DNA from 2 places in the Pseudoclavibacter endophyticus genome. Region 1 is predicted to be linked to the other one. Evidence: riboswitches for the same ligand, from Rfam matches in the RefSeq annotation. Region 1 holds a riboswitch; the other holds the start of a gene.
The links. Region 1 has a riboswitch for FMN ahead of F8O04_RS01800 (ABC transporter permease). Riboswitches for the same ligand answer to the same signal wherever they lie in the genome.
Positions count from the first base shown of each region.

Region 2: another riboswitch for FMN. It lies ahead of ribD (bifunctional diaminohydroxyphosphoribosylaminopyrimidine deaminase/5-amino-6-(5-phosphoribosylamino)uracil reductase RibD); the one in region 1 lies ahead of F8O04_RS01800 (ABC transporter permease).

Region 1 covers NZ_WBJY01000001.1:412,597-416,784, reverse strand. The annotation lists gene F8O04_RS01805 (ABC transporter substrate-binding protein) at 1-701, opposite strand, end outside; gene F8O04_RS01800 (ABC transporter permease) at 721-1,551, opposite strand; FMN riboswitch at 1,672-1,798, opposite strand; gene F8O04_RS01795 (SRPBCC family protein) at 1,854-2,291, opposite strand; gene F8O04_RS01790 (septum formation family protein) at 2,316-3,074, opposite strand; gene pyrE (orotate phosphoribosyltransferase) at 3,071-3,646, opposite strand; gene F8O04_RS01780 (nuclear transport factor 2 family protein) at 3,676-4,092, opposite strand.
Region 2 covers NZ_WBJY01000001.1:1,118,527-1,122,714, reverse strand. The annotation lists tRNA gene F8O04_RS04905 (tRNA-Gln) at 1-4, opposite strand, end outside; gene F8O04_RS04900 (glutaminase) at 140-1,438, shown strand; gene F8O04_RS04895 (MarR family winged helix-turn-helix transcriptional regulator) at 1,468-2,010, shown strand; gene F8O04_RS04890 (RNA-binding S4 domain-containing protein) at 2,007-2,366, shown strand; FMN riboswitch at 2,479-2,607, shown strand; gene ribD (bifunctional diaminohydroxyphosphoribosylaminopyrimidine deaminase/5-amino-6-(5-phosphoribosylamino)uracil reductase RibD) at 2,688-3,965, shown strand; partial or broken gene ribB (3,4-dihydroxy-2-butanone-4-phosphate synthase) at 4,067-4,188, shown strand, end outside.

The sequences.
Region 1 (4,188 bases):
TGGGAGGCGCCGACGGCTGGACCGACGAGCTCCTGCTCCTCGGCGAACACGTCGATGACGCGCACGGGGAAGCCCGCCCGCTCGAACTGCACGGCATCGTTGTTCACGAAGCCCATGACGCCCTCGACTTTGCCCGAGGTCAGCGCCACCTGCTGCGTGTACCCGATCGACTGCAGATCGATGTCGGCTTCGCTCATGCCGCCCGACTGCAGCAGGGCGAGGAGCGCGAAGTACGTCTGCCCGAAGGGACCCGGGGTTCCGATCGTGCGACCGCGCACGTCCGCGGCCGTCTCGATCGGCGAGTCGCGGGGCACGATCAGGGCAGCCGGGTACTCGCTGTAGAGCGTCGCGATCGACACGACGTCGGTGCCGTTGCTGCGCGCCTGCACGATCTCGTCACCGCCCGCGTAGACCACGTCCTCCGTACCGCTCTGCAGCGCGCCGAACAGATCCTCCGACTGACCGTGGTGCCGAAGCTCGACGTCGAGTCCGACCTCTTCGAAGAAGCCCTGCTCGGCCGCCACGTAGAACGGCGAGAACTGGATGTTCGGCGTATACGTCAGCCCGACCGTCAGCACGTCTCCGCTGCTGCCCTCGTCGCCGGCGGGCGAGCATCCGGCGACACCCCATACGAGCGCGACGGCCGCGGCGACGGCGGCGATGCGCCGACCGGCGCGTGAACGGGTGAGGTGGATGCTCATGGGTGTCTCCTGAGGATGCTCAGCGGCCGACGACGGGAATGGATGCGGTGATCGCGTCGCTCGTGCGGCCGCGAGACCGATTCTGGCGCCAAACGACCCACGCTTCGAGGAGGCGCAGCACGGTGAAGAGTGAGACCGCGAGCACGACCAGCACCGTGAGCGTGGAGAACAGGCCGACCACGTCGTTGGCCCCCTGATAGAGCGTGAGGAGCATGCCGAGGCCGTTGCCACCCATCGTGAACTCGCCCACGACGGCGCCCGTGATCGACAGCGCCGCGCCGCCGCGTACGCCCGCGAGCACGCTCGGCAGCGCGAGCGGCGCCTCGATGTGCCACAACGACTGCCAGGCGTTGGCGCCATCGAGTCTCGCCGCCTCGAGCACGTCCTGCGGCAGGCCCCGCACGCCGAGCGACGTGGTGATGAGCATCGGGAAGAACGCGGTTATCGCGCACAGGATCGCAATGGGGAACAGGCCATAGCCCACCCAGAGCACCAGCAGAGGTGCGAGCGCGATCGCCGGCACCGCCTGCGAGGCCGCCACGTACGGGGTAAGCGCGTAGTCGACGATGGCGATGCGGGCGACGAGATAGCCGACCGGCACCGCGATGCAGACGGCGATGAGTGAGCCGGTGATCGCCTCGCCGAGGGTCACCCATGCGTAGGCGAGCAGCTCGCCCCGGGCGAGGTCGCCCCACAGCCGATCCGCGAGGTCGATCGGCGAGGGCAGGAACTGCTGCGGGACCAGGCCGAGGAGGCTCGCGGACTGCCAGATAACGAGCACCACGATGCCCAGGCCGACCGGCGCGAGGACGCGCGCGCGATCGGCGAATGATTTTGTGGCTTCGGCCATTGCAGTGGTTCCCGGGCTCCCGTGCGATTTCGGACTCCGGGGCGTGGCGGTGCCGTCGTGCCATTCCTCGATTCCTCGCGGAACGCGGCGCGACCGCGAGCCGGGCGCACCTGTGCGACCCTGCGCGCCTCCCATCCGGACTTTGACCGTCGGTCCCGGGATCTCACCGGATCGGCCCCGGCCTTTCGGCCGAGGCTCGCGGACTGTAACCGCCGGTTCGGATTCTCACCGACCCCGGAGCGCGTGACTCTGCGGCAAGGCTAGGCGACGCGGCCACTCCATCGGTAATCGCCGTTTCGAGCTCAGGCGACCCCGTCGCTCGCAAAGCGGCGCTCGAGGTACTTCTTCGCGTTGCCGAGCTGGTTCTTGAGGGCGACTGAGGCGACGCCCTTCGCGAGCCCGAGCTTTTCGGCCATGCCGCCGGCATCGAACTCGGCCTCCAGTACCAGCGACGTGGTCGTGGGGCTGACCGCCCGACAGCGCAGGTCAAGCACGAACGGCACGCGCTGCGTCATCGACTCGTAGCGGGCGTGGTTCGGCGGATCGACCTCGGTGGCCTTGGCCTCGAACGACGCCGTCTTGCCGGCCAGCTCGACGACCCACTTCGTGGTGTCGGGGCCCGTGACTTCCATCGACTTCACGAGCGAGAGGAATCTCGGCATCGTGTCGGGATCGGTGACGGCCCAGAACACTTTCTCAACCGGCACGTCGACATCGATGGACTCACTCACTCGGGTCATGTCCCACAGCCTATTGGGTGAGTCCTACGTGAGCGTCAGCGGGTCGGTCAGCGGCTCGCCCGATTCCCGCGACGCGAAGCACCAGTAATTGCGCACGCCGGCATCCCAATCGCTTTGCGACATGGCGAAGCTCGCCTCGATGCGCAGGTCGTCGATGCCGGATGCGACCGTCATGTTGATCGATGTTGGAGCCTGGCAGGCGCGCATCGCCTGCGACTGCAGCAGTGCCTCCCCGGGGTACTCGTCGTCCGCGGCGAACTCGGTCGCCGAGACGACGGCATACAACTCGGCCGCGTGGGGCGTCGTGCAGTCTGCGAGTTCGAACTCGTCCTGCCAGGCCGACGTGTAGGAGGCGTAGCACTGCCCGGCGGCGAGCCTGCCACCGCTGACGTAACCCGGCACACCCGGCCCGCTCGTGGGCGTCGACACGACCATCGGCGCCGGCTGCGGGGCGAACGGGTTCAGAAGGTAGCCGAGGGCGCCGGCGCCGATCGCGAGCACGACGGTGATGACCGCGGCGATGCCGATGAAGCGGTGCCTCGTGGAGCGGCGCCGTCGGGCTTCCGCGTCGAGACCGCGCCGCCGCGACGCGTCGACGTCGGCGGTCGACGACCGAGCGATGTCACGAGGGTGCGGGGCGTCGGCCGCCCGCTCAGCGCTGGAACGTAGCGCGGTGGGTTGCGCCGCCTCGGGGTGCCCCGAGGCGACGTGCCCCGCGACCGCCGGCTCGTCCGGAGCGGCCCAGCCGAACGCGTTGGCGTCCGGCCCCTCTCGCTCGGTCATGTCGTCTCGGCCAGCCCCAGATCCGCCAGGTCGAACGCGTAGCGGTAGGCATAGCCTGCGTCCTCGATGCGGCCGCGCGCCTCGGTGTCGCGGTCGGCGATGACCGCGACGCCGACGATCGTCGCGCCGACGGCCTCGAGTGCCGCGATCGCCGCGAGCGGCGAGCCGCCCGTGGTCGAGGTGTCCTCCAGCACGACGACGCGCTTGCCCTCGAGATCCGGACCCTCGACCTGCCTGCCGCGGCCGTGGCCCTTGGGCTCCTTGCGCACGACGAACGCGTCGATCGTGCGGCCCTGGGCCACGCCCTGGTGCATGACGGCGTTGGCCAACGGGTCTGCGCCCATCGTCAGGCCCCCGACGGCGTCGACTCCGGCCGCTCCCCCGAGCTCATCGACGAGCTCGAGCAACACGCGCCCGATGAGCGGGGCCGCGCGGTGGTCGAGACTGAGCTTGCGGAGGTCGATGTAATAGCTGGCACGCTTGCCGCTCGTGAGCGTGAAGTCGCCGTGGAACACGGCCTCGTCACGGATGAGCTGGAGTAGTGCGGCACGGTCGTCGTTCACGCGCGACAGTCTAGGGGCGCGGCGTTCCGTTACACGGCTCAGTGCTCTTCACGCGTCGCGACGGGGCGTCCGGCCGGAGTGATGACCCGGTGACTGATTCGCCAGTGGCCTTGGTCGCGGCGAAGGGTGTCGTCGTACGTCACCCCCTGGGTCGTTCCCGTGGCCATGATCATCAGACACTTCGACAGCGCCGTGGCCTCGTCTTCACCGGTGCTCGTCAGGATGATATTGGTGAGGAAGTGCGCGATGGGTGCGTGGCCACTTGCAGACAGCTGGGCCGCGGCGGCGCAAATCGTATCGAGTCCCTCAAAGACTCCGATGCCGGGGGCGGTCATGTCGTAGACGGCGTCTGGCGTGAACAGTTCATCGATGCGATCGAGTTGGTCGGCGTCGACGAGATGGGCATGGAGCGCGAGGGTCTCGGCGATGTCGAGGCGGTCTTCGGTCGTCAGCATGAGCAGTCCTCCAGGACGGAACGGGGCGAATCCCCATAGTTGGTACTCAGTACCATACAGGCCTCAGTCCAGATTGGCACTCAGTACCATTAATCA
Region 2 (4,188 bases), 710 kb from region 1:
AGGACCGCGCAGCGCGCGCCGCACCCACCAAGTCTGCCAGACGTCCGCGAGCGCGTGCAGGCGGGCCCCACTCCCGGCGATACCGCCGGCACCGCCGCCGTTTCAGCCACCGATCATGGCATGCGGGCACACTACGGCCATGCAAACCCCGTTGCCGGACTACCTTTCCGAGGTACTGACCGCCTGTTCCCCCGACCAGGAAGGCGAGCTCCCCGACGACATCCCGGAGCTCGCGTCGGCCGACCCCGGGCGGCTCGCGCTCGCCCTCGCGACGATCGACGGCGAGGTGTACAGCGTCGGCGACGACGAGGTGCCGTTCACGATCCAGTCGATCGCGAAGCCGTTCGTCTACGCGCTGGCGATCCAGGACTCCGGTCTCGACACGGTCCTCCAGCACATCAGCGTCGAGCCGAGCGGCGACGCCTTCAACGAGCTCTCGCTCGAGGCCAGCACGGGCCGGCCGTTCAATCCCATGATCAATGCGGGCGCCATCGCCGCGCACAGCCTCGTCATAGGCCCGGGCGCCGACGAAGGGGCACGGACGGAACGGATCATCGACGCCTTCTCGGCGCTCGCCGGGCGCCAGCTGAGCATCGACGAAAGCGTCCTCGAGTCGGAGCTCGAGAACAACCACCGCAACCTCGGCATCGCCCACATGCTCCGCGCATCGGGCCTCCTCCCCGACGACCCGGCAGAGGTCGTGCGCGGATACGCGAAACAGTCGTCGATCGCGGTGACGGTTCGCGACCTCGCCGTCATGTCGGCCGCCCTCGCGAACGGCGGGCGACTCGTGCACTCGGGTGAGCGCGTCATGCACTCGCACGTCGCTCGTCAGGTGCTCAGCGTCATGATGAGCTGCGGCATGTACGACGCCACGGGCGACTGGGTCACGCAGGTCGGCATCCCCGCCAAGAGCGGCGTGGCCGGGGGCATCGTGGGCGCCCTGCCCGGCCAGCTCGGCATCGCCGCCTTCTCGCCGCCCCTCGACCCCCAGGGCAACAGCGTGCGCGGCGTCGACCTGTTCCAGCGGCTCAGTCGTGACATGGGGCTGCACCTCATGGACGCCGAGCAGCCGAGCCACAGCGTGATCCGCGTGATCGACGAGGTCGCCGACGATGCCGGCGAGGCGTGGCTCGTGGCGGAGGTGTTCGGCGCCGTCCGGTTCTCGGGCGGCGAACGCGTGGCACGCCGCATCAGCGGCGTGCCCGGCATCGATGAAGGTGGGCCCACCCGTGTCCTTCTCGATCTGACGGCCGTCCACTCGCTGAGCGAGGTCGCCAGGCGCATGTTCGTCGAGACGGCGAGGCGCCTCGCGCACGAAGGACACCGCGTGCTCGTGCTCGACCCGCAGGGTTTCACGGCCGACGCCGACGAGCCCACGATCGGCGACGCCCGCGTCGTGGGCTCGCTGCCGTGGCGTCGCGACGCCGGGGCGTAGCGTCCCGGCGCCCCCGGCATAATGGCGGGATGCAGCAGCATTCCGGTCACGAGGGCGCGGTCGACGCGGTCGACGCGATCGTGCGCGACTGGGAGCGCGAGCGCCCCGACCTCGACGTCGACCCGCTGCGGATTTTCTCGCGTGTCAAGCGCATCGCGAAGCAGCTCGACACGGTGCGAAAGTCGGCATTCGCCGCGACCGGCCTCGAGCTCTGGGAGTTCGACGTGCTCGCGGCGCTTCGTCGCGCGGGCGCGCCTCACCGCCTGAGCCCGAAGCAGCTGCTCGCCATCACGCTCGTGTCGAGCGGCACCATGACGAACCGGCTCGACCGCCTTGCCGCACGTGGCCTCGTGCGCCGCGAGGCCGACCCCCACGACGGTCGCGGGGTGCTCGTGACGATGACCGATGCCGGTCGGGTGCGCGTCGATGAGGCGCTGACCCGGCTCGTGGCCGCGGAGCGGCAGCTGCTCGAAGACCTCGACCCCGAGTCACGTGACGGCCTCGCCGACAGCCTGCGGCGTCTCACGGTCGCAATGGAGATCGACGAGCACGACGAACGGGTGCGCCCATGAGCGTGCGGGTCGACGTGTGGCTGTGGGCGGTGCGCATCTTCAAGACGCGCTCCCGCTCGACGGCCGCCTGTAAGGCCGGGCACGTGCGCGTCGGCGACGACCGGGCCAAGCCGGCCACGCCCGTTCGCATCGGCGATCGGGTGCGGGTGCGCATCGAGGGCTTCGACCGCGACCTCGAGGTGACCGGGCTGATCGAGAAGCGCGGGAGCGCCGAGGTGGCCCGCGCCAACCTGATCGATCACTCGCCGCCGCGCCCGAAGGCGATCGACGTCGGCTATGTGCCGATGCGCGAGCCCGGGGCGGGGCGCCCGACGAAGCGTGAGCGACGCGATCTCACCCGGCTGCGCGGCCACTGAGCGGACCGCGTCGCCGTGCGCCTCCCCACGGGGTCGCGCGGGGCATGCCGCATAGGCCGTGGCGCCGCACGCGGCAAGCGCGACCGCGGATGCGGTACGTTTCGAGTCACGCAACATGCTTCGGGGTCGGTGAAAATCCGAGCCGACGGTGATAGCCCGTGAGTCCTGTTCCCTTGGTACCGGACCGATCTGGTGGAATTCCAGGGCCGACGGTCAAAGTCCGGATGGGAGGACGCATGTGCGGCGGCAGGAGTGCCGTCGCGCGCGACGACACCCTCGTCGGTGCCGGCGCCGACCCCCGGGGCGAACCCGGAGGACCCAATGACCAGCCGCAGCGACGCCGTCGCAGACCTCGATGCCGCCATGGCGCACGCGGTCGAGCTCGCGGCGCTCGGGCCCGTCTACGGCCCGAATCCGCGTGTCGGATGCGTGCTGCTCGCTCCGGAACCCGACGAGGGCGCGTGGTCCAACCACGTCGGTGCCCCGCGCGGTGGCCCGGCGCCCGACGATGTCGGAGATGCACGCCCGCGCCGCGTGATCGGCGAGGGCTACCACCGCGGTGCGGGCACGCCGCACGCGGAGATCGACGCGCTGCACGACGCCCGCAGGCGAGGGATCGATCCCCGGGGCGCGACAGCCGTCGTCACGCTCGAACCCTGCTCGCACACCGGCCGCACCCCCCCATGCGCAGAGGGGCTCGCGGCCGCGGGCATCGGCCACGTCGTGTACGCCGTGACCGACCCGAACCGCCTCGCCGCCGGCGGCGCCGAGGTCCTCCGTACGCGAGGCATCCGCGTCACCCACGCACCGCACGAGCGCGCGAGCGCCCTCAACGACGTGTGGGCGACCGCGGTGCGGCGCGGCGCGCCCTTCGTCACGCTCAAAGTCGCCACGACCCTCGACGGCAGGGTCGCGGCCGCCGACGGCACGAGCCGGTGGATCACCGGCGACCTCGCCCGCGCACACGCCCACGAGGTGCGGCGGCGGGTCGACGCGATCATCGTCGGTACCGGCACCGTGGCCGCCGACGACCCTGCGCTCACCGCCCGCAACGCCGACGGTGCGCTCGCGGGGCATCAGCCACTTCGCGTCGTGGTCGGCACGCGCGAGGTGCCGGCCGGCGCCAGGCTGCGCGGGCCCGGCGGCGAGCTCGTGCACCTCGCGACGCATGACGTGCACGTCGTGCTCGCCGAACTCGGCGGCCGCGAGATCAGGCACGTGCTCATCGAGGGAGGGCCGACGCTCGCGACGGCGTTCCTGCGCGCCGACGTGGTCGATGAACTGCACGCCTACACTGCGCCACTCGTCCTGGGCGCGGGAGCCCCCGTCGTCGGCGACCTCGGCGTCGACACGCTCGCCGCTGCGGCGCAGTGGCGCACCGTGCACGTCGAGCGACTCGGCGACGACGTGCTGATGATCGCGCGGCGCCACCGTCCACGCACGGCCCGCGACGCAGCCGACGCCGATTCCGACGCCGACGCCGACGCGACCGCCCGTGCCGATGCCGGCATGGGAACGGCCACGGCGCTGACCGACTCCGTCGGTAACGGCCCACCAACCGCGAGCGAGACCGTTCGCGCCCGAAAGGAACCTGCATGACCCGCGAAGCCGCATCCGGTGCCGACGCCGCGCCCACGGGGCACGACTCCGCGCAAGGACCGCGCGACAGCAGCGACGACCGCGGCGACGCCGGCGACACGATCGTCTTCGCGACCATCGACGCGGCGATCGACGAGATCCGAGCCGGGCGGCCCGTGCTCGTCGCAGACGACGAGGATCGTGAGAACGAGGTCGACGTCATCTTCGCGGCACGCACGGCTAC